2 regions of the Variovorax sp. SRS16 genome follow, and region 1 is predicted to be linked to the other one. Evidence: predicted binding sites of a transcription regulator. Region 1 holds the regulator's gene; the other holds the start of a gene.

Region 1 (14,549 bases):
CTTCGTTCTCGCGGTCTTCCTCGTCGACCAGGATCACCATGCGGCCGGCGCGCATCTCGGCCACGATCTCTTCGACCGGGGAGATCGGCGCGGGCGCCGGGCCGCTGCGGGAGGCCGCGATCGGCGTGACGGATGCGTTCATGGGCTGCTGTCTTTCTGTGCGGAGGGAAGGGCGCCGGCCTGGAGCATGCGCTCCACGTAGCGGGCGACGGTGTCGATCTCGAGGTTGACGCGGCTGCCGGCCGTGAGGCTGCCGAGCGCCGTGTGGTCGACCGTGTGCGGGATCAGGTTGATGCTGATCTCGCTGCCGTCGGCGCGGTCGTTCACGGTATTGACGGTGAGGCTCACGCCATTGATGGTGATGGAGCCCTTGTACGCCAGGAAGCGGGCGAGCTCGGGCGGCGCCAGCACGCGCAATTCCCAGCTCTCGCCCACCGGGGCGAAATGGCTGACGGTGCCGATGCCGTCCACATGGCCGGACACGATGTGGCCGCCGAGCCGGTCGCTGGCGCGCAGCGCCTTTTCGAGGTTGACGCGTGTCGCCTCTTCGGCCAGGCCGGCGGTCTTGGCCAGCGATTCGGCCGAGATGTCGATGGTGAACAGCTGCTGCGCGGGATCGAGCGTGGTGACGGTCATGCAGGCGCCGTTGAGCGCAATGCTGTCGCCGAGGCCGACATCGTCGAGGTAGCCGACAGGCGTCGCGATGCTGAGCCGCTTGCCGTGGGACGAAGAGCTGCCGAGGTCGTGGACGGCGGCGATGCGCCCCACGCCGGTGATGATTCCGGTGAACATCGCCGCATTTTCGCAGAGAAGCGGCAGGGGGTCGGGGCCAACCCTAAAACAGGTCGCGGCCGGCCACGCGGGCGACGATGCGCAGGTCGGGGCCGAGCCTGTCGACCGACCTGAAATCGAGCGGCATGGCCGCCGAGAGTGCGGTCAGCGGGCCCGCCGCATAGGGGTCGCTGGCCATGTCGAGGCCGCTGCCGATCAGCTTCGGTGCCAGATAGACCAGCAATTCGTCGACCAGCCCTTCGCGCAGCAGCGATCCGTTGAGCTTGTGGCCTGCCTCGACGTGCAACTCGTTGACTTCGCGGGCCGCCAGTTCTTTCAGCATGGCGGCGAGGTCCACCTTGCCCCGCGCATCGGGCAGGTAGCGCAGGGTCGCGCCGCGCGCTTCCAGGGCCGCTGCCCTGGCATCGTCTCGCACGGCGGCGTAGATCCAGACCGCGCGGCCCGCCATGAAGATGCGCGCCTCGGGCGGCGTTTGCAGCCGGCTGTCGACGACCACGAGGTGCGGCTGCCGCGGCGTCTCGACCAGGCGGACATCGAGGCGCGGGTCGTCCTCGATCACCGTGCCGACGCCCGTCAGCACCGCGCTGGCGCGCGCGCGCCATGCGTGGCCGTCGGCGCGCGCCGTGTCGGAGGTGATCCATTGGCTCACACCGTTGTGAAGCCCGGTCTTGCCGTCCAGCGAAGCCGCGACCTTGAGCCGCACCCAGGGTGTCTTGCGGACCATGCGGCTGAAGAAGCCGAGATTGAGTTCGCGGGCTTCCTCTGTGCCCGCGTCCAGTTCGACCTCGACGCCTGCGGCACGCAGGCGCTCGAAGCCCTGGCCAGCGACGAGAGGATTCGGATCGGGCATCGACGCGACGACCTTGCGAATGCCGGCGCGGATCAGCGCGTCGCAGCAAGGGCCGGTCCGGCCGTGGTGGGAACAAGGCTCCAGAGTCACGTAGGCCGTGGCTTGCGTTACGTCGCTGCCGCGGCTCGCGGCATCTCGCAGCGCCATGACTTCGGCATGCGGACCGCCCACCGGCTGCGTGCAGCCTTCGCCCAGGATCGCGCCCTTGGGGTCGACCAGCACGCAACCGACGCGCGGATTCGGATCGGTGTCCGCGCCTGCTTGTCGAGCAAGCGCCAATGCACGCGCCATGGGCAGGAAATTTCTATTCATATCTACGCGAATTGAATGACGAATTGGATTGCCGGTATGAGTCTGCAATTTGCGACATTTCGCGATATTTGAACGCCATCTGCCGTTAGTCCGGCAATTTGGCCCGTTGGTCGATTTGCCGATCGCTGCGAGACGTTATCCATAGAATTCGCCGAATTAAATCAGGGAGACAACTCCGCACGCGCTTTGCCGCATGCGGGTCATGCGACATGGAACGACCATTCTGCTCGGCTTTGGCCGGGGCGCGCCGAGGCATCGGGAGATGCCAGGGCTTCACGCTGATCGAAATGCTGGTGGTGTTCGCCATCTCCGCCATTTTGTTGACGCTGGCGGTGCCTTCGATGCGCAGTCTGATCGATCGCAACGGCGTCGCCAACAGCGTGAATGCGCTGATGTCGACGCTGAGTTTCGCGCGCGCCGAAGCCATGAAACGCGGGATGGTGGTCAGCGTATGCCGTAGCGCCGACGTCGATACGGCGGCCATGCCGTCGTGCAGCGCAGGCTCGGACTGGGCATCGGGATGGATCGTGTTCGCCGACCTGAACGCAGACGGCGCGTTCGACGCGAACGGCGGCGACATGCTCCTGCGTTCCCAGGGGACGCTCGCGCGCAGCGGATCCATCACGCAGAACATGAACGTGGACCTCCAGTTTCTGCCGACAGGGCTCATGCGAACCGGCGCTTCCAATTTCCTGTTCCGTCCGGGCACTGGCGGTTCCACTTTCATGCGCCTGATCTGCCTCGGCATCGTCGGCCGCGCGCGCTTGGTCAACGACACCGCCTCCTGCTCGACATGACCGCATTCGCCCCCCGCCGCCCGGTGCGGTCCGCCGCACAGGGCGGCTCGACGCTGCTGGAAGTGCTGATCGCGATGCTCGTCCTGTCGTTCGGGCTCCTGGGCCTGGCCGGACTGACCGCGGCTTCACTGCGCTACGTGAAGATGGCGCAGTTCCAATCGATCGGTGTGCAGCTTGCGGCCGAGTTGGGTGAGCGCATGCGCGGCAATGTCGACGGCTTCGAGGCCGGGAGCTATATCAAGACGGACGCCTATTCGACCGCCGCGGTGACGATTCCGGCCTGCGCCTCCTCGCCGTGCAGCGCGGCCGATCTCGCGGCCATCGACCTTGCACAGTGGGCGCAGGAATTGCGCCGGCGTCTGCCCGGCGGCGACGGGTTCGTGCAGCGCGATGCCGTCAACCCGTTGGCGACCGACATCTGGATCCTGTGGAGCGATCCCGACGCGACGGTGGGCGCGGCCGACGACGCCAAGGCCAGCCTTTCCGTGGCCGGCGCGAACGACTGTCCCGCGGTCGCCGTCGCCGGCCTTGCGGCCGGCACGGTAAAGCCGCGCTGCATGTACTACCGGATCACGTTGTGAATACTGTGCCTCCTGTGCCTCCTGTGCCTCCTGTGCCTCGTCGGCGGCTTCAGCGCCAGGGCGGGCGAACCCTGCTCGAATTGATGATCAGCATCGCCCTTGGGCTCGTCGTGCTCGGCGCGCTGTTCGCGATCTACATCTCGACCCAAGTCAGCAGCCGCCAGGCCACGTCGGTGGCACGGATGGACGAGGACGCGGCGGTCGCGCTCTCGGTTATCGGTTTGCAGTTGCGCATGGCTGGTTTCAGTATTCCGAGGGTCTTCGCCGCACCGGGCGCGGCGACGGTCAATGGTGCTTCGGTGCCGACGCCGGACCGCAACTTCTCCGGCGCCGGCGTGCGCGCGTGCGACCGCGGCTTCGTCGATCCGACGGTGGATTTCGATCTGCTCGCCTGCGCGCCGGGAAGCACCGGCGCCGCGGCCCTCGCCATCCGCTTCGAGGGCGCCGACCCCGATGACATTCCCAGCGTTCAGGCCCTGCTTCCGCCTGCCAGGGACTGCCTGAACCAGGCCGTCGGGGCGAACGCGACGGGAGCGCTCGGCGTCCCCTACACGCTCATCGAATCGAGATACCAGGTGCGCATCGGCGCCAGGACTGGAACGCCCGAGCTGTATTGCGGCGGGAACGGCAGCAAGATTGCCTATCAGTCCCAGGCCATCCTTCAGTACGTGGAGGACATGACGGTCGGCTTCGGCATCGCCGACGACGGGCAAAGCAAGGCGGTCGAGCGATATGTCGACGACGCGGCGAGCGTCGAGGCCCTGCCGGGCTCGGTCGACCAGCGATGGTCGCGCGTCGTGTCGGTCAAGCTGTGCATCGTGCTGCGCAGCGGCGATCCGAGCCCAGACGCCGCGGGCAGCTACCTGGATTGCCGCGGCAAGGTCGCGCCTTCTTCGGACCACCTGATTCGGCGTGCCTACAGCAGCGTGTTCACGCTGCGGAACCGGGGCGGCTTTGCCGCGACGGCGCCATGACCCGCGCAACGACCGACCGAGGCTCGCGCATGCAGCGCGGAGTGGTTCTGATCATGTCCCTGGTCCTGCTCATCATCATCTCGCTGGTCGCCGTGCTGGCGGTCCAGCGTGCCACGTCCGAAGAACAGGTCTCGAAGGCGTTGAGAACCAACACTGTCGCCTTCCAGGCGGCCGAGGCCGCATTGCGCTATTGCGAAGACCAGATGCTCAAGTCCGGCGGCGTGCAGAGTGGCACGACGATCGTGCCGCCCAACCCCGACCCGCTCGATGGCACGAAGCCTTCGCTCTGGGCCGATCGGGCAAATTGGGAGCCGTCGGCCAACAAGGCGATACAGGTCGATGCAGCTCAAATCAATTCCAGCGACGCCGCGGCACGGGCCTTGCCGATGTTGCCCAGATGCATGGTCGAAAGCACCTCGCTGCAAGGGGAGTCGGCCAGACGCCCGGCCTTTCTCATCACGGCCGTCGGCTTCAGCGCGGATTTCCACACGACGGCCGGAAAGCCCGACGCGGGGGGTGAAGTCTGGCTGCAGTCCCTGGTGACGCCGGGCGACAAGTGAGAGCGAAAGGAAGGGAGGAGTGCATGAAGAAAAAACGCATCGCATGGACCGTGGCGGCCGTCCTGGTGACAGTCCGTGCGGAGGCTGCGATCTCGCAACTGCCCTTGGTGACGACGAACGTCACGGTGCCACCGAATCTGATGTTCACGCTGGACGATTCCGGATCGATGGACTTCGAATGCTTTCCGGATTCGATGTGCACCACGCCGGACGGCGTCGTGTACGCAGGCGTCGTTCCATGGGGCTTCGGCATTTTCAAGAACGCGGTCATCACCTATGACGGCAGCAGCCTGCTGGCGCGGCAAGCCCGGTCGACCAGGAACCCGCTCTACTACAACCCGGCCGTGACGTACCGGCCATGGCTCAAGTCCGACGGCACGCGCTTTCCCACTTATCCCGCCAATGCCGCACCCGTGGACCCTCGGGCGCCCGCCACGACGGTCGACCTCACCGGGCTTCCGAAGCTGATGACTGCGCGATGGTGCTCCGACCTGGCGAACTGTGTCGACAGCGAGCGTTCCGCTCCCATCGCGCAGTACTACACCCTCAAGGCCGGCGCAAGCGGCGACCTGCTCAGCGACTACCGCCAGAACTTGATCACCAACCTTCCGGGGTGGCCACAAACCTTTCCCAAGAACCCGAATCGTGTGGATTGCGTGTCCCCGACGTTGTGCACCTACGCCGAGGAAATTCAGAACTTCACGAACTGGTTCGTCTATGCGCGTTCGCGCCTGCGGGTGGCCATCGGCGGGACGTCCGAAGCATTCGCCCTGGTGCCTCCGAGCTACCGTGTCGGCTACGGAACGATCAATGAAGTCCCCACGCTTGTCGATGGCGTCAACAACAACGCCGTTCGCATGGGAGTGCGCCCGTTCATCGGCACGCCCAAGGACAACTTCTATGCGCAGCTCCAGAGCGCGGGCACGCAACCGAACGGCACGCCGCTTCGCCGTGCGATGGACGACGTCGGGCAGTACTTTTCGCGAACCGATGCCCAGTCGCCCTGGGCGAGCGATCCATCCGTCGGAGAAAGCCCCGCGAACCATCTGAGTTGCCGGCGCGCCTACCACGTGTTGATGACCGACGGCTTGTGGAACAGCACCGCCGCCCAGACTGCCGGCGCCAACGCCGATGCGGACAACACGGTGGGCCCGCTGATCACGAGTGCCGACGGCAAGACGAGCTACCAATACCATCCGGCGCCGCCTTACGCGGGTCCCGGCGAGTCTTCGCTTGCCGACGTGGCGATGTATTACTGGAATCACGATCTGCGCCCTGACCTGCCGAACGACATGCCGGTGACCGGAAGCGACCCGGCTTTCTGGCAGCACATGGTCAACTACACCATTGCCTTCGGTGTGAACGGCAAGCTGCGCAATCCCGAGGACTTGCCGGCCCTCCAGGCCGGGACCGCGAGCTGGGGCACCGTCGGCGACGACAGTTCGAAGGTGGACGATCTCTGGCACGCCGCCATCAACAGCCGGGGGATTGCCAGGAGCGCGTCCAGCATCACCGACTACACCGCGGCGCTGACTTCGATCATCCAGGACATCCAGACCCGTGACAGCAGCGAGGCCGGCGTGGCCGTATCGAGTCGAAGCTATTCCAGCTCGACGCTTGAATACGTTCCGAGCTACCGTGCGACCGACTGGAACGGCGACGTCCAGGCAGTGAAACTCACCGATGGCAGCAACGTCTGGCTGGCGTCGCAGCAGCTTCCCGCAGCGTCCGCCCGCAATATCTTCACCTTCACGAACACGGCGACCAAGGGCGTGCCCTTCACGCTCTCCGCGCTCGATGCGGCTGGCATGACCTCGCAGCTCGATGCGAGCAATGCGTCGGCGCTGATTCCCTACCTGCGCGGAGATCGCACGGGGGAGGGCACCACGTTCAGAAAGCGCACGGGCGCGATCGGGGACATCGTGAATTCCTCGCCGGCCCTGGTGAAGGATCTCTTCGACGGCCAGTACGACTTCCTTGCCACTTCGACGCCGGGGCAGTCCAGCTATCAGCGCTTTATCAACGCCAAGAAGTTCCGCGAGGCCCAACTGTTCGTCGGCGCCAACGACGGCATGCTCCATGCGTTCGATGCAACCGATGGCATCGAATCCTTCGCGTTCATGCCGCGTGCCGTGCTCGGCACCGTCAAGCAGCTGGCCGATCCTGCCTACGCGCATCGCTTTTTCGTCGATGGGCCGCTGACCGAGACCGACGTCTACGATGGTTCGGCCTCCAAGTGGCGCAACCTCGTTCTCGGCGAAGGGGGAGCCGGCGCCAAGAACCTGTTCGCGATCAACGTGCCGGTTGCGGCCTCTCCCGCGAAAGGCGACCCGGTGCCGTTGACGCGCGCCCAATCCACACCCGGCGGCAGCGACATTCTGTGGGAGATCGATGCCACGAACCCGTCTTTTTCCGAACTCGGCTACGTGTTGCAAGCGCCGGCCACCGGCATCCTGAAGGATGGCCGCTGGGCCGTCGTGACCGGCAATGGCTATGAAAGCGCGAGCGGCCGCGCGCAGCTGTACCTGATCGATGCCATCACCGGATCGCGCCTGGCGGTCCTGGACACGGGCGTCGGCTCGCTCGCGGCGCCCAACGGGCTGGGCGGCGTGACCCTCATTCGCGACGGCACGCAGCGCGTCGTCGCCGCCTATGCCGGCGATCTGGCGGGCAACCTGTGGAAGTTCGACCTGTCATCTCCCACGCCTTCCGAGTGGCGGGTGGCGTTCGGCGGGCTGCCGCTCTTCCAGGCGGCGAACCGCCAGGGCCAGCCCGAGCCGATCACCGCTGCGCCGGCCTTCACGCGCCATCCGCTGGGCGGGGCCATGCTTTTCGTGGGTACTGGCAAACTGCAGGATGCGGGTGACCAGAACATTCTGGCCGAGCGCAGCATCTACGGCGTATGGGACAAGGTCGCCATCGGAATGCCTTCGAGCAACAGCGGCGACAGAATCATTGACAACGCGAGTCTGGTGACTCAGACCCTCTCCAACCTGGCGGTCGGCGGCGCGACGGGGCGCTACTTCGCGATCAGCAATAACCCGGTCGACTATGGCTCCGGCGCCAATGCGCAGAAACGCGGTTGGCAAGTCCATTTGACGATCGCCGCGGGACTGCGGTCGATCTATGCGCCGCAAGTCGATGGCGGCCGCCTGATCATCGACACCATGGTCCCGGGTGCTATGGGGAACGGATGCGCGCCGGCATCTTTCGCGTCCTACACCTTCGTCGTGGATCCGTTCAGCGGGGCTCCGGGCCTCCCTGGACCGACCTTCGACACCAGCGGCGACGGCAAGATCGACGGCGCGGACGACGCGACAGCCGCCGTGACGCTTTTCTCCAGCACCGGCAAGCGAACGATCCTCCACTATTCAGGCTCGCTGATCGGCCTCGAAGGCGCGGGTACGGTTCGCTCCGAGGGCAATGGCTCGAGCAACGCAGGATCTGGCCGCAGCGGCTCGAGCAGCGCCGGGTCTGGCGGCGACGGCTCGAACACGGCCGGTCGCAAGATCGAGGAGCAGAAGACCCAATTGCTCAAATCGCCCACCGGGCGGCAATGGCGACAGATCATCACGCCGCCGTCGTATTGAAGACGAGGCCGCACGATGAAAACGTCTTTCGCGTCCCGGTGCCGCGTGCTCGGTTTCACCCTGATCGAAGTCATGATCGTGGTCGCCATCGTGGCCATCCTCGCATCGATCGCATTGCCGAGCTACCTCGAGTCCGTACGCAAATCGAGGCGTGCGGAAGCTCGGGCGCAGTTGATGGAAGCCGTGCAATACATGCAGCGCTTCTACAGTCAGAACGATAGTTTCAAGAGGGCCGTCGGCACGGGAGCCGACATGGTGCTGCCTGATGCCCTGATGGTCGTCCCCAGGCAAGGCGCGCAGACTTACACGATCGACTTCGTGACAGGCACTTTGCAGCCCGGTTCGTTCACCCTTGCGGCCATTCCCGCCGGCGCGATGAAGGGCGACCGCTGCGGCACCTTGCAAATCGACAGCGCCGGGCGCCGGACCATCGTCGATGCAAGGCCTGGCGTGACGGCCGACGATTGCTGGCGCTGATCAGATATCCCTGAGCAGCTGCCGGAACTCGTCCACGTCCTCGAAGCTGCGATACACGGATGCGAAGCGCACGTAGGCCACCTTGTCCATGCGCTTGAGTTCGCGCATGACCAGTTCGCCGACCTTGGTGGACTCGATTTCGCGCAGGCCGCTCGCCAGCAGCTTCTGTTCGATCCGCAGCAGCGCGATGTCGATCTGCTCGATGGTCACCGGTCGCTTGCGCAGCGCCAGCATCATCGATGCGCGCACCTTGCCCGTGTCGAAATCGGCACGGCTGCCGTCCTTCTTGACCACGACGGGGAAGTTCACGTCGGGCCGCTCATAGGTGGTGAAGCGCTTGTCGCAGGCACCGCACTGCCGCCGGCGCCGCACGAAGTCGCCATCTTCCGAGACGCGGGTCTCGACGACCTGCGTTTCGAGGTGACCGCAAAAAGGACATTTCATGCGGCCGTCGCCAAATCAGAAGTAGACGGGGAAGCGGCTCGTCAATGCGTGGACCTTGTCGCGCACGGCGGCGATGTTGGCTGCATCGCGCGGGTTCTCCAGCACATCGGCGATCAGGTTCGCGGTGGCGCGCGCCTCTTCGTCCTTGAAGCCGCGGGTCGTCATCGCCGGAGTGCCGATGCGCACGCCGCTGGTGACCATCGGCTTCTCAGGATCGTTCGGGATCGCGTTCTTGTTGATCGTCATGTGGGCGCTGCCCAGCACGGCTTCGGCCTCCTTGCCGGTGATGCCCTTGGCGCGCAGGTCGACCAGCATGACGTGGCTCTCGGTGCGGCCACTCACGATGCGCAGGCCGCGTTCGGTGAGCGTCTCGGCGACGATCCGGGCGTTCTTGACCACTTGCTGCTGGTAGGCCTTGAATTCCGGCGAGAGCGCTTCCTTGAAGGCCACAGCCTTGGCCGCGATCACGTGCATCAGAGGGCCGCCTTGCAGGCCGGGGAAGATGGCGCTGTTGATCGCCTTCTCGTGTTGCGACTTCATCAGAATGATGCCCCCGCGCGGACCGCGCAGGCTCTTGTGGGTGGTCGAGGTCACCACGTCCGCATGCGGCACCGGATTGGGATATTCGCCCGCTGCGACCAGGCCCGCGTAGTGCGCGATGTCGACCATGAAGATCGCGCCGACGTCCCGGGCCACCTTGGCGAAGCGTTCGAAATCGATGCGCAGCGAATAGGCCGAGGCGCCCGCGATGATGAGCTTGGGCATGGCGTCACGGGCCTTGCGCTCCATCGCGTCGTAGTCGATCTCTTCCTTGGCGTCGAGGCCATAGCTCACGACGTTGAACCATTTGCCGCTCATGTTGAGCGGCATGCCGTGCGTCAGGTGACCGCCTTCGGCCAGGCTCATGCCCATGATGGTGTCGCCGGGCTTCAGGAAGGCCAGCATCACGGCCTCGTTGGCCGAGGCGCCGCAATGCGCCTGGACGTTGGCGGCCTCGGCACCGAACAGCTGCTTGACGCGGTCGATGGCCAGCTGTTCGGCCACGTCGACGTGCTCGCAGCCGCCGTAGTAGCGCTTGCCCGGATAGCCCTCGGCGTATTTGTTGGTGAGCTGGGAGCCTTGTGCAGCCATCACCGCCGGCGATGCGTAGTTTTCGCTCGCAATCAGCTCGATGTGGTGTTCCTGCCTGGCGTTTTCGGCCTGGATGGCAGCCCAGATTTCGGGGTCGGTCTGTTCGACCAGGATGTTGCGGTTGTACATGGCAGTCCTTTGAGACGATGGTCCTTGTTCTTCAACCAAACAAGGGCTGCCCAGGCGAACGGCGGAACGCCTGCTCGGGATCGCGGGCGGCACGCTTCCCAGTGGTAGTCCACGTCAGCGCAATGCACCTGAAGAGGGTTGCGCCTATCGCCAGTCGCGTGCCGGCCGAGTGTAGCTGACGACAGTGGCCGCCGTCCCGAAAAGGCCTACAGATTCGACAGCAGCGCCACGTTCTGGGTGTTGTTCGTCTCCGGCTTGGCGGGTGCCACCACCGGGAGCGGCTGCGTGCGCATGGCCGGCGGTGTCGGCACCGTCGAAGGCGCGCGGCCGTTGACGACCTGGCGCAGGCGCTCCTGCTCGGCGAGCACTTTGCCCGCATAGCCGCCGTCGTCCGTGAGGTTGGCGGCGCCGACGTAATACTTGAGACCCCCCTCGAGAGAGCCGGCGCGCGCGATGCATTCCTGCAGCACCTTGACACCGACGCGCATGTTGGTGACGGGATCGAAGGCGGTGAGCGTGCCGCCGGCACTTTCGTACTTGTCGCCGTGCACGCGGGTCATGACCTGCATCAGGCCCTGGGCCCCGACCTGGCTCTGTGCGAACGGATTGAAGCTGGATTCGACTGCCATGATGGCGAGGATCACCGTCGGATCGAGCTTCGTGCGCTTGCCGAGATCGAACGCCTCGGCCACCAGCACGCTCAGCGGTTCCACGGCCACCCGGTATTTCTTGCTCAGCCAATAGGCGACTGCTGCTTGCTGCCGTGGCAGGTCCAGCGGGCTGGCTGCCGTGGTCCGTTCGATGGCGGTGGGTTCGAGTTCGAGGGCGCTCGCCTCGGGTGCCGGCTTGCGAGACTGGAGCCAGCCCATCAATTGATCCTCACTCGATTGACGCAGGTCGGGCCGCGCGACGAGCGCCAGGGCAGCGAACACGATCGCCAGGCCGACCAGGGCAAACCCGTTGTGGGTGATTTCAAAAAAGCCGTCAGCCACATCGGACGCAAAGGTCCGGAGCCCGCGGGCCATGGCTGCAAACGCCTGTTTCATCGCTCTTCCTTTCTGTGCGGCACCCAGTCACAAGGCCCGACGGGCGATGCTCAGAGGCGGCGGCGCTTGGATTGGTACGAATCAGGCCCCGCGCGGAAAGAAGGAGGAGATTTGGCGCGGCCGCCTGATCAAGCCGGTGGAATTCGGCAGCGGATTCGGTGAGGCCCGGCTGCGTCGGCAGCTGGGGCAAGGGGCATTCTAGAAGTGGCCAAATACCCGGTCAAGAATAACAAATAGACTTTTTATTCTATTTATGGGTAAGAAAATGTGAGTAATCTCCGCGTGAATCGACCATCGAGGTTTCATTGAAAACGTCATTTGCAATTCGGTCCGTGTCCGCCTACCCTCAAAAGGCCTGAGCTTCAGGCGTTAACCAAGGTCCGGCAGCCCGAGGAGAAATCCAAGGGTTCAGCGGCCGAGGCCCCATGGTGGCAATCTCTTGCTGCCAGCATGGCCGGAACGATTGAACTTCCGGTCGAGCGAAAAGATGGCATGGGCGTTTCACCCGCCATCGAGCCCGGAGACTGGACTTCGCGTCGAGACTCCGGGCTTTCTTGTTTGTGGGAAGCCGGCAGAGTTTGGGGCACACTCGGCGTTGATGAACGTTGCTTCGCTGACAAAGAACAAATGGGTGCGCCGCGGGGTCTTCGCGCTGCTGATACTGCTGGCCTTCTGGGTCCTCGCGTGGCTGGCGGTGCCGCCGATTGCCAAGAGCCAGATCCAGAAGATCGCCAGCGAGAAGCTGGGCCGCCAGGTCACGGTCGGCAAGATCGATTTCAAACCCTGGACGCTCGAGCTGACCCTGAACGACCTGCGTATCGCCAAGGCCGATGCGAGCGGGCCGCAAGTCGCGATCTCGCGCATCTACGTCGACGCCGAGTTGCAATCGATCCTGCGGTTGGCGCCTGTCATCGATGCGGTCACGGTCCAGTCGCCAGCCATCCTGCTGACGCACCTGGCGGACGGCAAATACGACATCGACGACATCCTGGCCAAGCTCTCCTCGACGCCGGATGCGCCCAAGAGCAGCGAACCCGCGCGCTTCGCGATCTACAACATCACCATTGCCGGCGGGTCGGTCGATTTCGACGACCAGACCGTCAAGCGCAAGCATGAATTGCGCGATTTCGTTCTCAATGTGCCGTTCCTCAGCAACCTGCCATCGAAACGCGATATCAAGACCGAGCCCAAGCTCGCCTTCGTTCTCAACGGCAGCAAGTTCGACTCGGCCGCGCTCACGACACCTTTCGCCGACAACCGCAAGACCGATGCCCAGCTGAACTTCAAGGGCCTCGACCTGGTGCCCTACCTCGGTTACATCCCGGGCAGTCTGCCGGTGGCGCTGCAGGCCGGCACGCTGGACGCAGATCTCAAGATCGATTTCGAGCGCGCCGCAACAGGCGGCCTGCGGATCACCGGCATGGTCGAGGCGCACGGCATCAAGCTGGCGGATTCCAGGAAGCGCGATCTGCTCGACTTCGAGTCGCTCAAGATCACGCTGGCCGACGTGCGGCCCCTGGACGGCGTCGTTCACCTGGGTGAGGTGGCGCTGGCTGCGCCGCACCTGGTGGTGGCGCGCGATGCGCAGGGGCAAATGAACCTGCTCGCCACCGATCCGGCCACGGGCGCGACGCAGAAGGTGGCCATGCCCGCGACGCCGGCCAGCGCAGCGGCACCCAAGACGATTCCACAGCCGGGCCTGCACGTGCAGGTCGACAAGGTGGTCTTGAGCCGCGGCGAAATCGGCTGGCGCGATCAAACCACCCAGCCGGCCGCGGCCATCGATGTCAAGCAACTCGATGTCGAAGCCAGCGCGGTGACCTGGCCGATGACCAAGCCCGCGCCATTCAGCGGTTCGACCTCCGTCGGCGGCGCGGCGGTCAAGTTCAGCGGCGAGGCGACCGACAAGGTGGCCAACGTCCAGACAGAGGTCGATGCGTTGCCGTTGTCGCTTGCCGCGCCGTATCTCGCTCAAAGCCTCGAGCCGACCCTCGACGGCAAGCTCAGCGGACAGATCGACATCGCATGGGCCCAGCCCGAGCTCAAGTTCAAGGCGCGCCGCGTCACGGCCGACGGACTGGCGTTGACGCAGGCCAAGACCGCACTGGCGAGCGTCGGGCGATTCGAACTTGTCGATGCCGAAGTCGACATGACCCGGCACACGCTGGCCATCGCATCCTTCACGGCCACCAATCCCAAGGTCCGCGTCGAGCGGGACAACCAGAAGCGCTGGATGTTCGAACGCTGGCTGAAGGCGCCACCCGGCGGCAGCCAGAGTGGCACGGCCGATGCCAAGGTGGCAGTGCCGAAGAATGCCAAGGCGGCCGAAGCTGCAGCGGCCTCGGGCGCCAACACCAAGCCCTGGGCGCTCTCGATCGGCACCGTGGCGGTCGACAACGGCGCGCTCTCCTATTCGGACCAGGCCAGCGCCACGCCGGTGGCCTTCGAGATCAGCGCGCTGAAGCTCCAGGCGCAGAAGATCGCACCCGACAGCAGCGCCGCATCTCCGCTGCAGCTGTCGGGACGCATCGCCGCCGGCCGCGCGGAAGCGGGGCGTTTCGACTACAAGGGCACGGTCGCGCTCAAGCCGATCTCGGCCGAAGGCCGCCTCGAAGCGGTCTCCATTCCGGCCCATGTCTTCAAGGCCTACTACGCGGATGCGCTGAACATCGACGTCCGCCGTGCGTTCGCGAGCTACCGCGGGACCGTGAAGTACGCGGCGGTGCCTGCAGGCATGAACCTGAAGCTGGCGGGTGACACTTCCCTGGAGGATTTCCGCGCCAACAGCGCGACGCTCACCCAGTCGCCCGGTGCCACGCGCAACAACCAGTTGCTGAGCTGGAAGACGCTGAATCTGCGCGGCCTG
Region 2 (14,549 bases), 1.4 Mb from region 1:
TTCGTCACCGGCACCATGGCCTATGTGTCCGCGCCGCTGTGGCTTGCATTCCTGACGCTGGGCACGGCGCTCTGGCTGACCGGTTCGAGCGTGGTCGAGCATTGGCTCGCGATGCCGATGGAACTGGCGGGCCTCTGGGTGTGGACGCTGTGCCTGCTGTTCCTGCCGCGCGTGCTGGGCCTGGTGGCAGTGCTCATGCGCGGCGAGCAGCGCCAGTTCGGCGGTGTCGGCGGCCTGCTGAAAAGCGCGGCGCTCGAAAGCCTGCTGGCCATCGTGCAGGCGCCCGTTCGCATGCTGGCGCATTCGCTGTTCGTGGTCGTTGCGCTCACCGGCCTCAAGCTGGACTGGAAGTCGCCCCCGCGCGAAGCGGCCGCCGTGCCGTGGCGCATCGCGATTGCGCAGCTTGCGCCGATGACGCTGGTGATCGCGGCGCTGGCCGTCGGCATCGCGTTGATCGATGCCAGCGCGCTCGCGTGGTTGATGCCTGTCGGCCTGCCGTTGCTGCTGGCCATCCCGCTGACGGTGCTGACCAGCCAGATCGCGCTGGGCAATTCGCTTCGCGACAAGGGCTTCCTGCTGATTCCCGAAGAATCGCGTTCACCGGCCGTGCTGCGCAGGGCCTGGATGCATGCGATTCGACTGGCGAGGTAAGCTCACCCCCAGGCTTGCCCACTTCGTGTGGCCGCCCACCCCCTTGCAGGGGGCGATGCCTGCGGACCGGCGGAGTCCCGGATCCGTGGCATCTCTGGAATTTAAAAGCCCGCTCTGCGGGCTTTTTCTATTGGCGCTCGGGGTCAGAATCTCGGCATTCCACCGCCGCCGCCCATGCCGGACATTCCCTTCATGCCGCCCATGCGCTTCATCATCTTCATGAGGCCGCCGCCCTTCATCTTCTTCATCATGCCCTGCATCTGCTCGAACTCGTTGAGCAGCCGGTTGACTTCCTGAACCTGCACGCCGGCGCCCGCCGCGATACGGCGCTTGCGCGTGGCCTTGAGCAACTCGGGCTTGCGTCGCTCCAGCGGGGTCATGCTGTTGATGATGCCTTCCTTGCGGCGGATGTCGCGTTCCGCGCGGGTCATGTCGGCTTCGGTGGCCTTGGCGGCCATTTGCGCGGGCAGCTTGTCCATGATGCTGGAGAGGCCGCCCATCTGCTTCATCTGCTGCAGTTGGCCCAGAAAATCATTGAGATCGAAGCCGGCGCCGCTCTTGACCTTGGCCGCGAGCTTCTGCGCCGCCGCGACGTCGACACCCGCCGTGACCTGCTCGACCAGCGCCACGATGTCGCCCATGCCGAGGATGCGTCCGGCATGGCGCTCGGCATCGAACACCTCCAGGCCGTCGATCTTCTCGCTCACGCCGGCGAACTTGATCGGCACGCCGGTGACCTGCCGCACCGACAGCGCCGCACCACCGCGCGAATCGCCGTCGGTCTTGGTGAGGATGATGCCGGTCAGCGGCAGCGCGTCCTTGAAGGCCTTGGCGGTATTGATCGCATCTTGGCCCTGCATGGCATCGACCACGAACAGCGTCTCGACCGGATCGAGCGCAGCGTGCAGTTGCTGGATCTCGGTCATCAGGACTTCGTCGATCGCCAGCCGACCGGCCGTGTCGACCAGCAGCACGTCGAAGAAATGGCGCTTGGCATGGTCGAGCGCAGCGCGGGCGATGTCGAGCGGCTTCTGGTCGGGGCTGCTCGGAAACCATTCGGCGCCGGCCTGCTTCGTCACGGTCTTGAGCTGCTCGATGGCCGCGGGCCGGTAGACGTCGCCCGACACGGTCAGCACCTTCTTCTTGCGCTTTTCGATCAGGTGCTTGGCCAGCTTGGCGGTGGTCGTGGTCTTGCCGGCGCCTTGCAAGCCCGCCATCAGGATCACCGCCGGCGGCTGCGCGGCCAGATTGATGTCCGCCACGCCTTCACCCATGGTCGCGGCCAGCTCGCGGTTGACAATGCCGACCAGCGCCTGGCCCGGTTTCAGGGAGCCCAGCACCTCCTGGCCGAGCGCCTTCTCCTTCACGCGGGCGACGAAATCGCGCACCACGGGCAGCGCGACGTCGGCCTCGAGCAAGGCCATGCGCACCTCGCGCAGCATGTCCTGCACGTTGGTTTCGGTGATGCGGGCCTGGCCGCTGACCTGCTTGACAAGGCGGGAGAATTTTTCGGAGAGAGCGGTGGCCATGGGATGCCTAGTTGCCCGTGCAGCGGGCGATGAATGATCGAAAGAGGAGCAACGCTTCAAGTATGTACCGCCCGGTCTTCGCTCAGGGATGCCGCAGATCCGGCTCCGCCGGTCCGCAGGCATCGCCCCGGCCAGGGGGGAAGGCGAAGCGACACGCAGTGCGCGAAGCCTGGGGGAGTACATATACTCAACCGGATGATTTTAGCGATCCCCTCCCCGCTCGGCGTGGCGCTGGGCATCGCCACCGCCGCCGCCTATGGCATTGCCGCCGCTGTCTCCTCGGGACTCGCCCGTTCGTCCACGCGATCGATCCTGGTCGTGGCTTGGTTGCTGCACGCCTGCGCGCTGGGCTGGGGGCTTGCCGGCGGTACTCCGCGCTTCGGCTTCGCGCCGGCGATTTCCGTCACGGCCTGGCTCGTGCTGACGGTGTATGGCATCGAAAGCCGCATGTACCCGCAACTCACGGTGCGGCGCGTGCTGGCGGCGCTCGGCGCGGTCGCCGCATTGCTGGCGGCCGAGTTCCCGGGCACGCCGCTGCACGTGTCGGCCTCGCCCTGGTTGCCGCTGCATCTGGCGCTTGGCATCGCTTCGTATGGATTGTTCGGCGCTGCCGTGGTGCACGCCTGGCTGATCACGCGCACGGAAAAGCAGATCCGCCTGGCGACCGAGCCGCCAAGCGGCGTGCCCCTGTTGACGCTGGAACGGCTCGCGTTCCGCTTCGTGACCGCCGGCTTCGTGCTGCTCTCGGCCACCTTGCTGGCCGGACTGTTGTTCGGCGAGACGCTCTATGGTGCATCGGCCCGGAACTGGAAGTGGGATCACAAGACCGTGTTCTCGGTGCTCGCATGGATCACCTTCGCGATCCTGCTGATTGGACGCACGCGCTTCGGCTGGCGTGGTCGGACCGCGCGGCGAGTGCTCTACGCAGGCTCGGCGCTGCTGTTGCTGGCCTATGTGGGTTCGCGCTTCGTGCTCGAGGTCGTGCTGGCGCGCGGATCATGAAATTCCTTCTCGTCTTGGCCGTGGTCTTCGTGGCGATCTGGATCTGGCGCAAGAACCGGCGCGACGACATGCGCGAACGCCAACCGCCGAAACGCGCGACGACGCCCGCGGTCGCCGCACCCCAGGCCATGCTGCGCTGCGCGCACTGCGGACTTCATCTGCCTGCGGCGGACGCCATCGGCGGACCGGGTGGCATCGCCTATTGCAGCGTTGCGCACCGACAGGCCGCTGGTCACTGAGACACCCCGCCATGGCCACCTTTCTCTGGTCGCGCGGCGAGCCGGCGACGGACTGGAGCCCGCTCGAGCACTTCCACCGGAAAAGCTCCGCGTTGCTGCGGCTGTGGCGCGGCTTCATGACCGCACGCTGCTTCGTCGCCGTGGTGCTGCTGCTGCTTCAGGCCGTGGCCTTCGCGCTGCGGCAGCCCCTGCAGATGGCGGCGGTGGGTTTGTCGACCGGCTACCTGGTCGCCACCCTGCTGGCCGCGCGCTATGCGCCGCTGCAACCTCCGATCCGCGGCTTCGGAGCAGCGTGGCTGGCCACCATTGGAATCGACCTGCTCGTCTTCACCGCGCTGCAGGTGCTGCAAGTGGGCAGCATCAACTACACGCCGCTGTTCGCCTTGCCGGTGCTGATGGGTGCGGTACTGGGCACCGAAATGGTCGGCCTCGGGACGACCGCTGCAGTGACGCTGCTGCTGCTGGGACACGCGGGATGGTTCTGGCTGTGGGAGGCAGCGGATGCGTCGCCGCGCTTCGTGCAGGCCGCGCTGACGGGCACCGGCCTGTTCGTCGTGGCCTTGCTCGCGCACGAACTCGCGCGCCGGCTCGCGCGCGAGGAAGCGCTGGCGCAGCGCAACCGGAGCAACGCGCAGATGCATGCACAGGTCAATGACCTGGTGATCGAGACGCTGAGTGAAGGTGTGCTGGTGATCGATGCGCAGGGCGACGTGCATGCCGCCAATCCCGCCGCAGATGCGATCCTCGGCCAGGGTCTCGCGGGGCTGTCGCTGCCGTTCGCGCTGAATGCCCACCCGGCCTGGAACGCGCTCGCCGACCTCGCCCACCAGACCTTCGTGCGGCGCACGCCGCAATCGAAGGAGACGCCGATCGCGCAGCCGCACGGTGCCGCGCGGGAAGTCCGCGTGCGCACCCGGCTGACGCCGACCCGGGATCCCCAGGCCGAAAGCCTCTGCGTCATGTTCCTGCAGGACCTGCGCGAACTCGAGGCGCGCATCCGCACCGAGAAGCTGGCCGCCATGGGCCGCATGTCGGCGGCCGTCGCGCACGAGATCCGCAATCCGCTGGCCGCCATCACCCAGGCCAGCGCGCTCCTGGGCGAAGACCTGGTCGATCCCGCTCACCGCCAGCTGACGACGATGGTGCAGCAGAACGCGCAGCGCCTTTCGCGCATCGTGGACGACGTCCTCGATGTCGCGCGGGTGCGCCAGCAGCGCGTGTTGCCGCTCGGCGAGCAGGTGGCGCTCGACCCGACCGTGCGCGCACTGGCGGAAGAATGGATTCACCATGCGCAGCATCAGGGCGTGCGGCTGACGCTCGACGCGAGCCCGAGCGACGTGCGCTTCGATGTCGAGCATCTGCGTCGCATCCTCGTGAACCTGCTCGACAACGCCGCGCGCTATGCCAGCGACCGCGACGGCGCGATCCAGGTGGCGACCGGCTTCAACGCCGCCGGCCGCGCCAGTCTGCAGATCTGGAGCGACGGCGCGCCGCTCGAGCCGGCGGTGCAGCGCCACTTGTTCGAGCCTTTCTTTTCCTCCGAAAGCCGTTCCAGCGGGCTCGGGCTTTTCCTGTGCCGCGAACTCTGCGAGCGGCATGGCGCAACGATCGGCTATGAACGCCGCGCCCTGACCGCGGCCGGGCCCGAAGGCAATGAATTCTTCATCACATTCGCTGCGGCCGAAACGCGGCTGACACAATAGCGGCGTGAGCACCTCCCATCCGTCAGCGCCTCGTGCCGCCCAGATTCTGGTGGTCGACGACGAGCCCGATCTGCGCACGCTCTACGAACTCACGCTGCTGCGCGAGGGCTACGGCGTCGAGTCGGCGGGCAGCGTCTCGGAGGCCCGGCAGCAGCTGGACGCGGGTCGCTTCGATGCCGTGATCACCGACATGCGGCTGCCCGACGGCCTCGGGCTCGAGATCCTGCAGCGCGTACAGCAGGAGCAGCGCGGCGAGCGATGCATCGTGATGACGGCCTACGGCTCAGCCGAGAACGCCGTCGAGGCGCTCAAGGCCGGCGCCTTCGACTACCTCACCAAACCGGTCGACCTGAAGCAGTTCCGCGCCGTGGTGGCGTCGGCCGTGCAGACCCCGATACAGTCGGCGGCGGGCCGGCCGGTGCGTCCGACGGACGATGAAACGAAGGTGGCCACAATCGGCAGCAGCGGCGTCGCGGCACTCGACCGGCTGGTCGGAGACTCCGAGGCGATGCGTCTGGTCAAGTCCCGCATTGCCAAGGTCGCGCGCGGCATGGCCCCGGTGCTGGTTCGCGGCGAATCCGGCACCGGCAAGGAACTCGCGGCCCGCGCCGTGCATGCCTGCAGCCAGCGCAGCGACGGGCCCTTCGTCGCCGTCAATTGCGGCGCCATCCCCGAGAACCTGCTCGAAGCCGAGTTCTTCGGCGCGCTGAAGGGCTCCTACACCGGCTCCTCCCAGGACCGCGACGGCTACTTCCAGGCCGCACGCGGGGGCACCTTGTTCCTCGACGAGATCGGCGACCTGCCGCTGGCCATGCAATCGAAATTGCTGCGCGCCATCCAGGAGCGCAGCGTGCGTCCGATCGGCTCGACCCAGGAAGACGCGGTCGACGTTCGCGTCGTGAGCGCCACGCACAAGGACCTGCACGCCGAAGTTCAGGCGGGGCGATTTCGGCAGGATCTTTTCTATCGCCTCAACGTGATCGAGATCGCCGTGCCCGCGCTGCGCGAGCGCCGCGAGGACCTGCCCGCGCTCTGCCATGCGCTGCTCGAGCGCATTGCGCGGGATGCCCAGATGCCGGCACCGACGCTGTCGGCCGACGTGCTCCAGCACCTGGCGGAGCATCCCTTGCATGGCAACGTCCGCGAACTCGAGAACCTGCTGCACCGCGCGGTGGCGCTGAGCGACGGCGACGTGCTTCACCTCGATTTCGTGGACAGCACGGCGGCGCCGATCGCGCTGGCACCCGAAGCGCCGGTTGCCGCGTCGAAGCCAGCCGAAGCCGCGCCGATTCCGGAAGCGAAGCCGCAGTCGGCCGTCCCGAACGATCTCCAGACCTACCTCGATCAGCAGGAGCGCGAGATCCTGGTCCGCGCACTGCAGGACAGCGGGTTCAACCGGACGGCAGCGGCAGCCCGGCTCGGCCTGAGTCTGAGACAGATCCGATACCGGATCGCCCGGCTGGGCATCGCGACACCGAACGGCGAAGAGCCGCATGGCGCCAATGCCGATGAGTGAAGCCGGCGCCGACCTCTGGCGCGCGGGTTGGTATCGCTTTGCCAGGCCGTTGCGTTCTCCGAATTTCGGACCACGGCCCGCCGGCGCGCAGGTCGATCTGATCGTGCTGCATTCGATCAGCTTGCCGCCCGGCCGCTATGGCGGCGACGAAGTGCAGCAGCTCTTCACCAACCGGCTGGACTGGGATGCGCATCCCTACTTCGGCACGATTCGCGGCCTCGAGGTGTCGGCGCATTTCTATGTTCGGCGCAACGGCGAACTGTGGCAGTTCGTGAGCTGCGACGACCGCGCATGGCACGCCGGCGCCTCGTCGTGGCGCGGACGACCGAACTGCAACGACGATTCGATCGGCATCGAGCTCGAGGGACTGGAAGGCGAGACCTTCGAGGACGCCCAGTACGAAACGCTCGCCAGCCTGTGCCCCGCGATCGCGCAGCGCCACGCGATCGCGTTCATCGCAGGCCACGAACACATCGCGGCGGGCCGGAAGCAAGATCCCGGCAGCGGCTTCGACTGGGCCCTTCTGCAGCGACAGCTCGGCTGGGACCGCGCGATGTTCCCCGATGGCATTCCGATGCGCTGAATTTTTTCAATCGCGCGGCTGCGGCTCATGCAGAACTGACGCGGCACGGCAACAGCCTTGGTGCGAAACCGAGAGTGCAGCAACCATGCGCCTTTCAGGTTCAAAAGCGCTGGAAACGACCGCATGTCGCGGCCTGCGCTACGGTGGTCCAGTATCGATGCGGTCTGCGTGACCACTCGGCCTATACCCACAATGTATTCATCCGTTGAAGTCGGTGAAAAACACTATATCTAGTGGGTTGTAGACCCCTCAGACCCTAGATATAGTGTGTACTGCCCCGCGCTCGAAGCCGGGGGCCCCGGCCGTCTCGGCACCGCCGGCCCAACAAGAATTGCCAACCGAGGACTGAATGCAAACCGCCCTGAACACCCCATCCATCTCTCGCGCCGTTCCCTCGACGCCGCAAAATCGTGACGTTGCAGGCTCGACCGCCGGCAACGCGCTCGCGCACTACCAGATCATTCGCCGCAACGGCGCGGTCGTGCCCTTCGAGCCCAACAAGATCGCGATCGCCATGATGAAGGCCTTTCTTGCCGTGCACGGCACGCAGGGCGCGGCCTCGGCAAGCGTTCGCGAAACGGTCGATACCCTGACCCAGGCCGTGGTGCGCGCGATGGTCCGTTCGCGTCCGGGCGGCGGTACCTTCCACATCGAGGACGTGCAGGATCAGGTCGAACTCGGCCTGATGCGCGGCGGCCACCACGAAATCGCCCGCGCCTACGTGCTGTACCGCGAACGCCGTTCGCAGGAACGTTCGAAGGCAGGCGAGCAACATGCGCAGGCGGCAGCGCCCACGCTGCACGTGCTGGACCGCGGCGAACGCGTCGCGCTTGACCTCAACGAACTCCGTGGCCTGATCGAGTCCGCCTGCGAAGGCCTGGGCGACAGCATCACGGCCGCGCCGATCCAGGCCGAGACGATGCGCAATCTCTACGACGGCGTGCCGCTCGACGAGGTCTACAAGGCCTCGATCCTCGCCGCGCGCACGCTGATCGAGAAGGATCCCGACTACACCTTCGCCACCGCTCGCCTGCTCCTGCACACGATCTTCAAGGAGATCATCGGCCGGGAGGTGATGCCCGCAGAACGCGCGCAGGCCTATGCCGACTACTTCCCGCAGTTCATCAAGAAGGGCGTCGACAACGAACTGCTCGACGAGAAGCTGCTGCAGTACGACCTGAGCCGCCTGGGTGCCGCGCTCAAGCCCGAACGCGATCTGCAGTTCGACTACCTCGGCCTGCAGACGCTCTACGACCGCTACTTCCTGCACGTGCGCAAGACCCGCATCGAACTGCCGCAGGCTTTCTTCATGCGCGTCTCGATGGGCCTCGCGCTGAACGAAATCGACCGCGAAGCGCGCGCGATCGAGTTCTACGAAGTGCTCTCATCCTTCGACTTCATGTCGAGCACGCCGACGCTCTTCAACAGCGGCACCCTGCGCTCGCAGCTGTCGAGCTGCTACCTGACCACGGTGCCGGATGACCTCGACGGCATCTACGAGTCGATCAAGGAAAACGCCCTGCTGTCCAAGTTCGCCGGCGGCCTGGGCAACGACTGGACGCGCGTGCGTGCGCTCGGCAGCCACATCAAGGGCACCAACGGCGAATCGCAGGGCGTCGTTCCCTTCCTCAAGGTCGTGAACGACACGGCCGTGGCGGTCAACCAGGGCGGCAAGCGCAAGGGCGCGGTCTGCACCTACCTGGAAAGTTGGCACCTCGACATCGAGGAATTCCTCGAACTGCGCAAGAACACCGGCGACGACCGCCGCCGCACCCACGACATGAACACGGCGAACTGGATTCCCGATCTGTTCATGCGCCGCGTGATGGAGAAGGGCAACTGGACGCTGTTCTCGCCCTCCAACGTGCCCGACCTGCACGACAAGTTCGGCATCGACTTCGAAACCGCCTACGTCGCCTACGAAGAAAAGGCTGCGCGCGGCGAGATCAAGCCGAGCCGCACGGTCCAGGCGACCGATCTGTGGCGCAAGATGCTCACGATGCTGTTCGAGACCGGGCATCCGTGGATCACGTTCAAGGACGCCTGCAACGTGCGCTCGCCCCAGCAGCACGCCGGCGTGGTCCATTCCTCGAACCTGTGCACGGAGATCACGCTCAACACCAGCGACACCGAAACCGCAGTCTGCAACCTCGGCTCGGTCAACCTGCTGCAGCACCTGAAGGACGGCGCGGTCGACCAGGAAAAGCTCAAGCGGACGATTTCGACCGCGATGCGCATGCTCGACAACGTGATCGACATCAACTACTACGCGGTCAAGAAGGCGCGCGATTCCAACCTGCGCCACCGCCCGGTCGGCCTCGGCGTGATGGGTTTCCAGGACGCGTTGTACGAGTTGCGCATCCCCTACGCCTCACAGGAGGCGGTGCAGTTCGCCGACGAATCGATGGAAGCGATCTGCTACCACGCCTACTGGGCCTCGACCGATCTGGCCCGCGAACGCGGCAAGTACTCGAGCTACAAGGGTTCGCTGTGGGACAAGGGAATCCTGCCTCCCGACACGCTCGACCTGCTGGAGAAGGCGCGCGGCGGCTATGTCGAGGTGGACCGCTCGTCCACGCTCGACTGGAATGCGCTGCGCCAGAAGATCAAGACCGACGGCATGCGCAATTCCAACTGCGTCGCCATCGCACCGACCGCAACCATCTCCAACATCATCGGCGTCGACGCGTCGATCGAGCCCTGCTTCGGCAATCTCTCGGTCAAGTCGAATCTCTCCGGCGAGTTCACCGTCATCAACCACTACCTGGTGCGCGACCTCAAGCGCCTGGGCCTGTGGGACGACGTGATGGTGATGGACCTCAAGCACTTCGATGGTTCGCTGCGTCCCATCGACCGCGTGCCGCAGGATGTCAAGGCGCTCTACGCGACCGCGTTCGAGGTCGAGACCACCTGGCTGGTCGAGGCGGCCGCACGTCGCCAGAAGTGGATCGACCAGGCACAGTCGCTCAACATCTACATGGCCGGCGCCTCGGGCAAGAAGCTCGACGACACCTACAAGCTCGCCTGGCTGCGCGGCCTGAAGACCACCTACTACCTGCGCACGCAGAGCGCGACGCACGCCGAGAAATCCACCGTTCAATCGGGCCGACTCAACGCCGTGTCGTCGGGCAGCGGCGATGCATCGCCGGGCATGAGCGCACTCGAAGCGGCGGCGCTCGCAGCGCAAGCACAGATGAGCGCGATGCCTGCAACCGACATCGCGTTCTGCGGCGTGGACGATCCGACGTGCGAAGCCTGTCAGTGACGTCGGCATGAGGAGGCCGCGATTCGCGGCATCGCCTGACAAATTGCGATGCATGCGAACAACATAACGACAACATAATTGGAGCGCGATGTGAAGGAGCACTTTGCAACTCACATCGTTGCTCACATAATTTGAGCATTGGATTTTTCTATGTTGACCTGGGACGAAGAAGTCAAGCCCTCCTTGCCAAAGGATCTGCCACAAGGATTGCGGCACTCATCGAACAGCGGCGCGCAAGCCAGCCGCTCGGCGGAGCTTCCGACTTCGCAAATCGCTCCGGCCTCGCGCACCCTCGATGACGGCGCCGCGGTGCCGACACCCCGAACTCTCGCACCTCAAGCACCCGCCGTACCTGCCGCACGCCGCGTCAAGGCCGCGGACAAGCGCATCATCAATGGCCAGACCGACGTCAACCAGTTGGTTCCGTTCAAGTACAAGTGGGCCTGGGAGAAGTACCTTGCCACCTGCGCCAATCACTGGATGCCGCAGGAAGTGAACATGACGCGCGACATCGCGCTCTGGAAAGACCCGAACGGCCTCACCGAGGACGAGCGCCGCATCGTCAAGCGCAATCTCGGCTTCTTCGTGACCGCCGATTCGCTGGCCGCCAACAACATCGTGCTGGGCACCTACCGCCACATCACGGCGCCGGAGTGCCGCCAGTTCCTGCTGCGTCAGGCTTTCGAAGAGGCGATCCACACCCACGCCTACCAGTACATCGTCGAATCGCTCGGCCTTGACGAGAGCGAGATCTTCAACGCCTACAACGAGGTGCCTTCGATCCGCGAGAAGGACCAGTTCCTGATCCCGTTCATCGAGGCCATCAGCGACCCGCACTTCCACACCGGCACGCATGAAAGCGACCAGACGCTGCTCAAGTCGCTGATCGTCTTCGCCTGCCTGATGGAAGGCCTGTTCTTCTACGTCGGCTTCACGCAGATCCTTGCGCTCGGCCGCCAGAACAAGATGACCGGTGCCGCCGAGCAGTACCAGTACATCCTGCGCGATGAGTCGATGCACTGCAATTTCGGCATCGACCTGATCAACCAGCTGAAGCTCGAGAATCCGAACCTCTGGACCGCCGAGTTCAAGGCAGAGATCAAGGCGCTCTTCATGAAGGCCGTCGAGCTCGAATACAAATATGCCGAAGACACCATGCCGCGCGGCGTGCTCGGCATGAACGCCTCCATGTTCAAAGGCTACCTGCGCTACATCGCCAACCGGCGCGCGCAGCAGATCGGCCTTGAGACGCTCTTCCCGAACGAAGAAAACCCATTCCCCTGGATGAGCGAAATGATCGACCTGAAGAAGGAGCGCAACTTCTTCGAAACCCGTGTGATCGAGTATCAGTCGGGTGGTGCGCTCTCCTGGGATTGAATTTTTGCGACAGAACAATAAGGTGAATTCAGGAATTGCCCTTGCCGCCGATCGCACCGAAGAGTGCGGCGCCGACGAAGGCTCAGGTGTTCATGGTGCTGGATCTTGATCCAACGCCATGAATCGCTTCACGCTGACCAACATGCGTGGAGTGCTTCAAAAGGTTGATTTTTCAACTTGATCAGGAGAAATAGAAATGGCAACTGCAAAGAAAGCGCCGGCTAAGAAAGCCGCTGCAAAGAAGGCCCCGGCCAAGAAGGCACCAGCGAAGAAGGTAGCCGCCAAGAAGGCGCCGGCGAAGAAGGTCGCTGCCAAGAAGGCTCCGGCCAAGAAGGTAGCCGCCAAGAAGGCACCGGCGAAGAAGGCTGCTGCGAAGAAGGCTCCGGCCAAGAAGGCGCCGGCGAAGAAAGCCGCTGCAAAGAAGGCGCCGGCCAAGAAGGCTGTAGCCAAGAAGGCACCGGCGAAAAAGGCCGCTGCCAAGAAGGCCCCTGCGAAAAAGGCTGCAGCCAAAAAGCCTGCTGCCAAGAAAGCAGCGAAGAAGCCTGCTGCCAAGAAGGCCGCGAAAGCGCCCGCCAAGGCCGCCGTAGCGCCTGCTCCTGCGGCGCAAACAACGCTGAACCCACAGGCAGCATGGCCGTTTCCGACGGCCAGCAAGCCCTGAGTCTTTCAGCGGCCTTGAAGGCAAAAGCCCGGCACCTCGCGGTGTCGGGCTTTTTTATGCGGCTACTTCAAAGGCCGAGTGCTTTGAGATCGACTTGGTAGTTCTGAGGGCCTCGCTGCGCGATCTTGAGCGCACCGATGCGATTGCCCAGCGCTGCGCAGCGCGCAAGCGGCCAGTCCTGCTCGAGACCGAAGAGCAGCGCACCGCGCCAGGCATCACCGCAGCCGGTGGGCTCGACCACGGCGGCAGGCGTCACGCCGGGAACATGCTCGCGCTCGCCGTGGGTCCACACCTCGCAGCCTTCGGCCGCCAGGGTCACCACCAATCCGCGTACGCGCTTCGAGATGTCTGCAAGGCTCCACCCGGTGCGCTGCGACAGCATCTTTCCCTCGTAGTCGTTGACCACTACCCAGCTGGCCAGGTCGACGAAGTGCGCGAGCTCCTTGCCGTCGAACATCGGCAAGCCCTGGCCCGGATCGAACACGAAAGGAATGCCCGCCGCCTTGAACTGCTCCGCGTGCTGCAGCATCGCCTCGCGGCCATCCGGCGCAACGATGCCGAGTCGAATGTCCTCGCGCGCGACCACACGCGTGATGTGCGCCTGCTGCATCGCGCCCGGATGGAATGCCGTGATCTGGTTGTTGTCGCGGTCGTTCATGATCATGGCCTGGGCGGTGAAGCTGTCGTCCACCTGCCGCACGAACTCGGTGCTGATGCCGAGCGCACGCAGGCGCTCCAGGTAATCACCACCGTCGCTTCCGACCGTCGCCATCGGCAATGCAGTGCCGCCGAGCGCGCGGAGGCTGTAGGCGATGTTGCCGGCGCAGCCGCCGAAGTCACGCCGCAGGCCGGGCACGAGGAAGGACACGTTGAGGATGTGCAACTGATCCGGAAGAATCTGATCGGCAAACCGGCCTTCGAAGGTCATGATGGTGTCGAACGCGAGGGAACCGCAAATCACTGCTGCCATGGATACGCCATTGGTTGAAAAGAATGGAAAAGGAAGAATCGCCGGATATTCAAGGGTAGAACGCCTCGACGACAAAGCCCGCGACCGGCGGCAGCGCTGCCGCCTCGGCACCGACGAGCGTGATCGGCAGCGACGCTGCGCGCTCGCCGCGAGCCGAGAGCACGGCAGGCGCGCCGAATTCGGCAGGCATCAGAACTCGTCGCACGACCGTCCGATCCTGCGTGTCGCGCAAGGACAATTCCACCGCCGGCATCGCCAGCGGCACGCTCGCCCCATTGCGCAAGCTGAAGTCGAGCCGATAGGCATCGCCGTTTTTTGCGCGTGAGAACGAGGCACCCTCGATCACGATGTCGTTCTTCCGGCGCAGCGCGGAAATCTCGCATCCGGTCAGACGGCACAGCGCCGTGAGCGCAGGACGCAAGGAAGGGCTCCGCGCCGCGATGGCATCGCGCCGCTCATGCACTGCCTGTGCAGCAAGCGCCAGCAAGCCAGCCAGGATGGCGATCGAATAGAGCGAGCGGTGCGCTGTCGGACGCCGCCAGAAGCCTGGCGCTGCATCTTCGGACTCCGAAGAAGGTGTAAATCCCCCGGTCGCACCATTCAACGGCCACTCCGGCTCACTGGCCATCTGCATGATCGGCGCCGATTCGCGCACCGCCACCTTCTCTTCGCGCGCCTTCGCCTTGGCGGCCTTCTCGCGCGCGCGCCGCAAGGCTTTCTGAAACTGTGCATTCCCCGAATCGCCCATGTCGGGGATCGGATCCCGTCCGACAGGACGGTTTGAAGGCAGCGTCAGATCGATCTTGGGAAATGGCGGATAGGCGGCCTTGGGCGGCACGGGCACTACAGGCGGCTCGACGACGGTCCAAGGCGCATCGGGAACAATGCCGATGAAGCGCAGCGGCGCCGACGACGCGGCGTCCTCGGGCGACCGCGCAGCCGACGCAGGATCGGGATCCGGTCTCGATGCCGCCGCTGTGTCCGGCGCCGATGAGGGAAGCTGGATCTCTTCCTGCTCCTCTTCGAAAAAGTCTGCTTCCTCGAAATCCTGCA

The links. The regulator NrdR, encoded in region 1, represses ribonucleotide reductase genes. The targets are predictions, from matches to a motif close to CACNANATNTNGTG.
Region 2: the regulator NrdR is predicted to act here: its motif matches at 7,446-7,459, upstream of E5P2_RS04695 (ribonucleoside-diphosphate reductase subunit alpha).

What each region holds. Positions count from the first base shown of each region.
Region 1 covers NZ_LR594666.1:2,314,697-2,329,245, forward strand. The annotation lists gene ribBA (bifunctional 3,4-dihydroxy-2-butanone-4-phosphate synthase/GTP cyclohydrolase II) at 1-142, opposite strand, end outside; gene E5P2_RS11215 (riboflavin synthase) at 139-792, opposite strand; gene ribD (bifunctional diaminohydroxyphosphoribosylaminopyrimidine deaminase/5-amino-6-(5-phosphoribosylamino)uracil reductase RibD) at 836-1,954, opposite strand; gene E5P2_RS11225 (GspH/FimT family pseudopilin) at 2,164-2,751, shown strand; gene pilV (type IV pilus modification protein PilV) at 2,748-3,332, shown strand; gene E5P2_RS11235 (PilW family protein) at 3,416-4,306, shown strand; gene E5P2_RS11240 (pilus assembly PilX family protein) at 4,336-4,866, shown strand; gene E5P2_RS11245 (pilus assembly protein) at 4,890-8,456, shown strand; gene E5P2_RS11250 (type IV pilin protein) at 8,472-8,933, shown strand; gene nrdR (transcriptional regulator NrdR) at 8,934-9,377, opposite strand; gene glyA (serine hydroxymethyltransferase) at 9,393-10,637, opposite strand; ZMP/ZTP riboswitch at 10,679-10,805, opposite strand; gene E5P2_RS11265 (lytic transglycosylase domain-containing protein) at 10,844-11,683, opposite strand; gene E5P2_RS11270 (DUF748 domain-containing protein) at 12,282-14,549, shown strand, end outside.
Region 2 covers NZ_LR594666.1:957,521-972,069, reverse strand. The annotation lists gene mdoH (glucans biosynthesis glucosyltransferase MdoH) at 1-651, shown strand, start outside; gene ffh (signal recognition particle protein) at 795-2,180, opposite strand; gene E5P2_RS04720 (cytochrome C assembly family protein) at 2,376-3,182, shown strand; gene E5P2_RS04715 (PP0621 family protein) at 3,179-3,421, shown strand; gene E5P2_RS04710 (sensor histidine kinase) at 3,433-5,124, shown strand; gene E5P2_RS04705 (sigma-54-dependent transcriptional regulator) at 5,129-6,640, shown strand; gene ampD (1,6-anhydro-N-acetylmuramyl-L-alanine amidase AmpD) at 6,627-7,223, shown strand; gene E5P2_RS04695 (ribonucleoside-diphosphate reductase subunit alpha) at 7,573-10,488, shown strand; gene E5P2_RS04690 (ribonucleotide-diphosphate reductase subunit beta) at 10,639-11,865, shown strand; gene E5P2_RS04685 (histone H1-like DNA-binding protein) at 12,062-12,526, shown strand; gene E5P2_RS04680 (carbohydrate kinase family protein) at 12,594-13,496, opposite strand; gene E5P2_RS04675 (zinc-ribbon and DUF3426 domain-containing protein) at 13,546-14,549, opposite strand, start outside.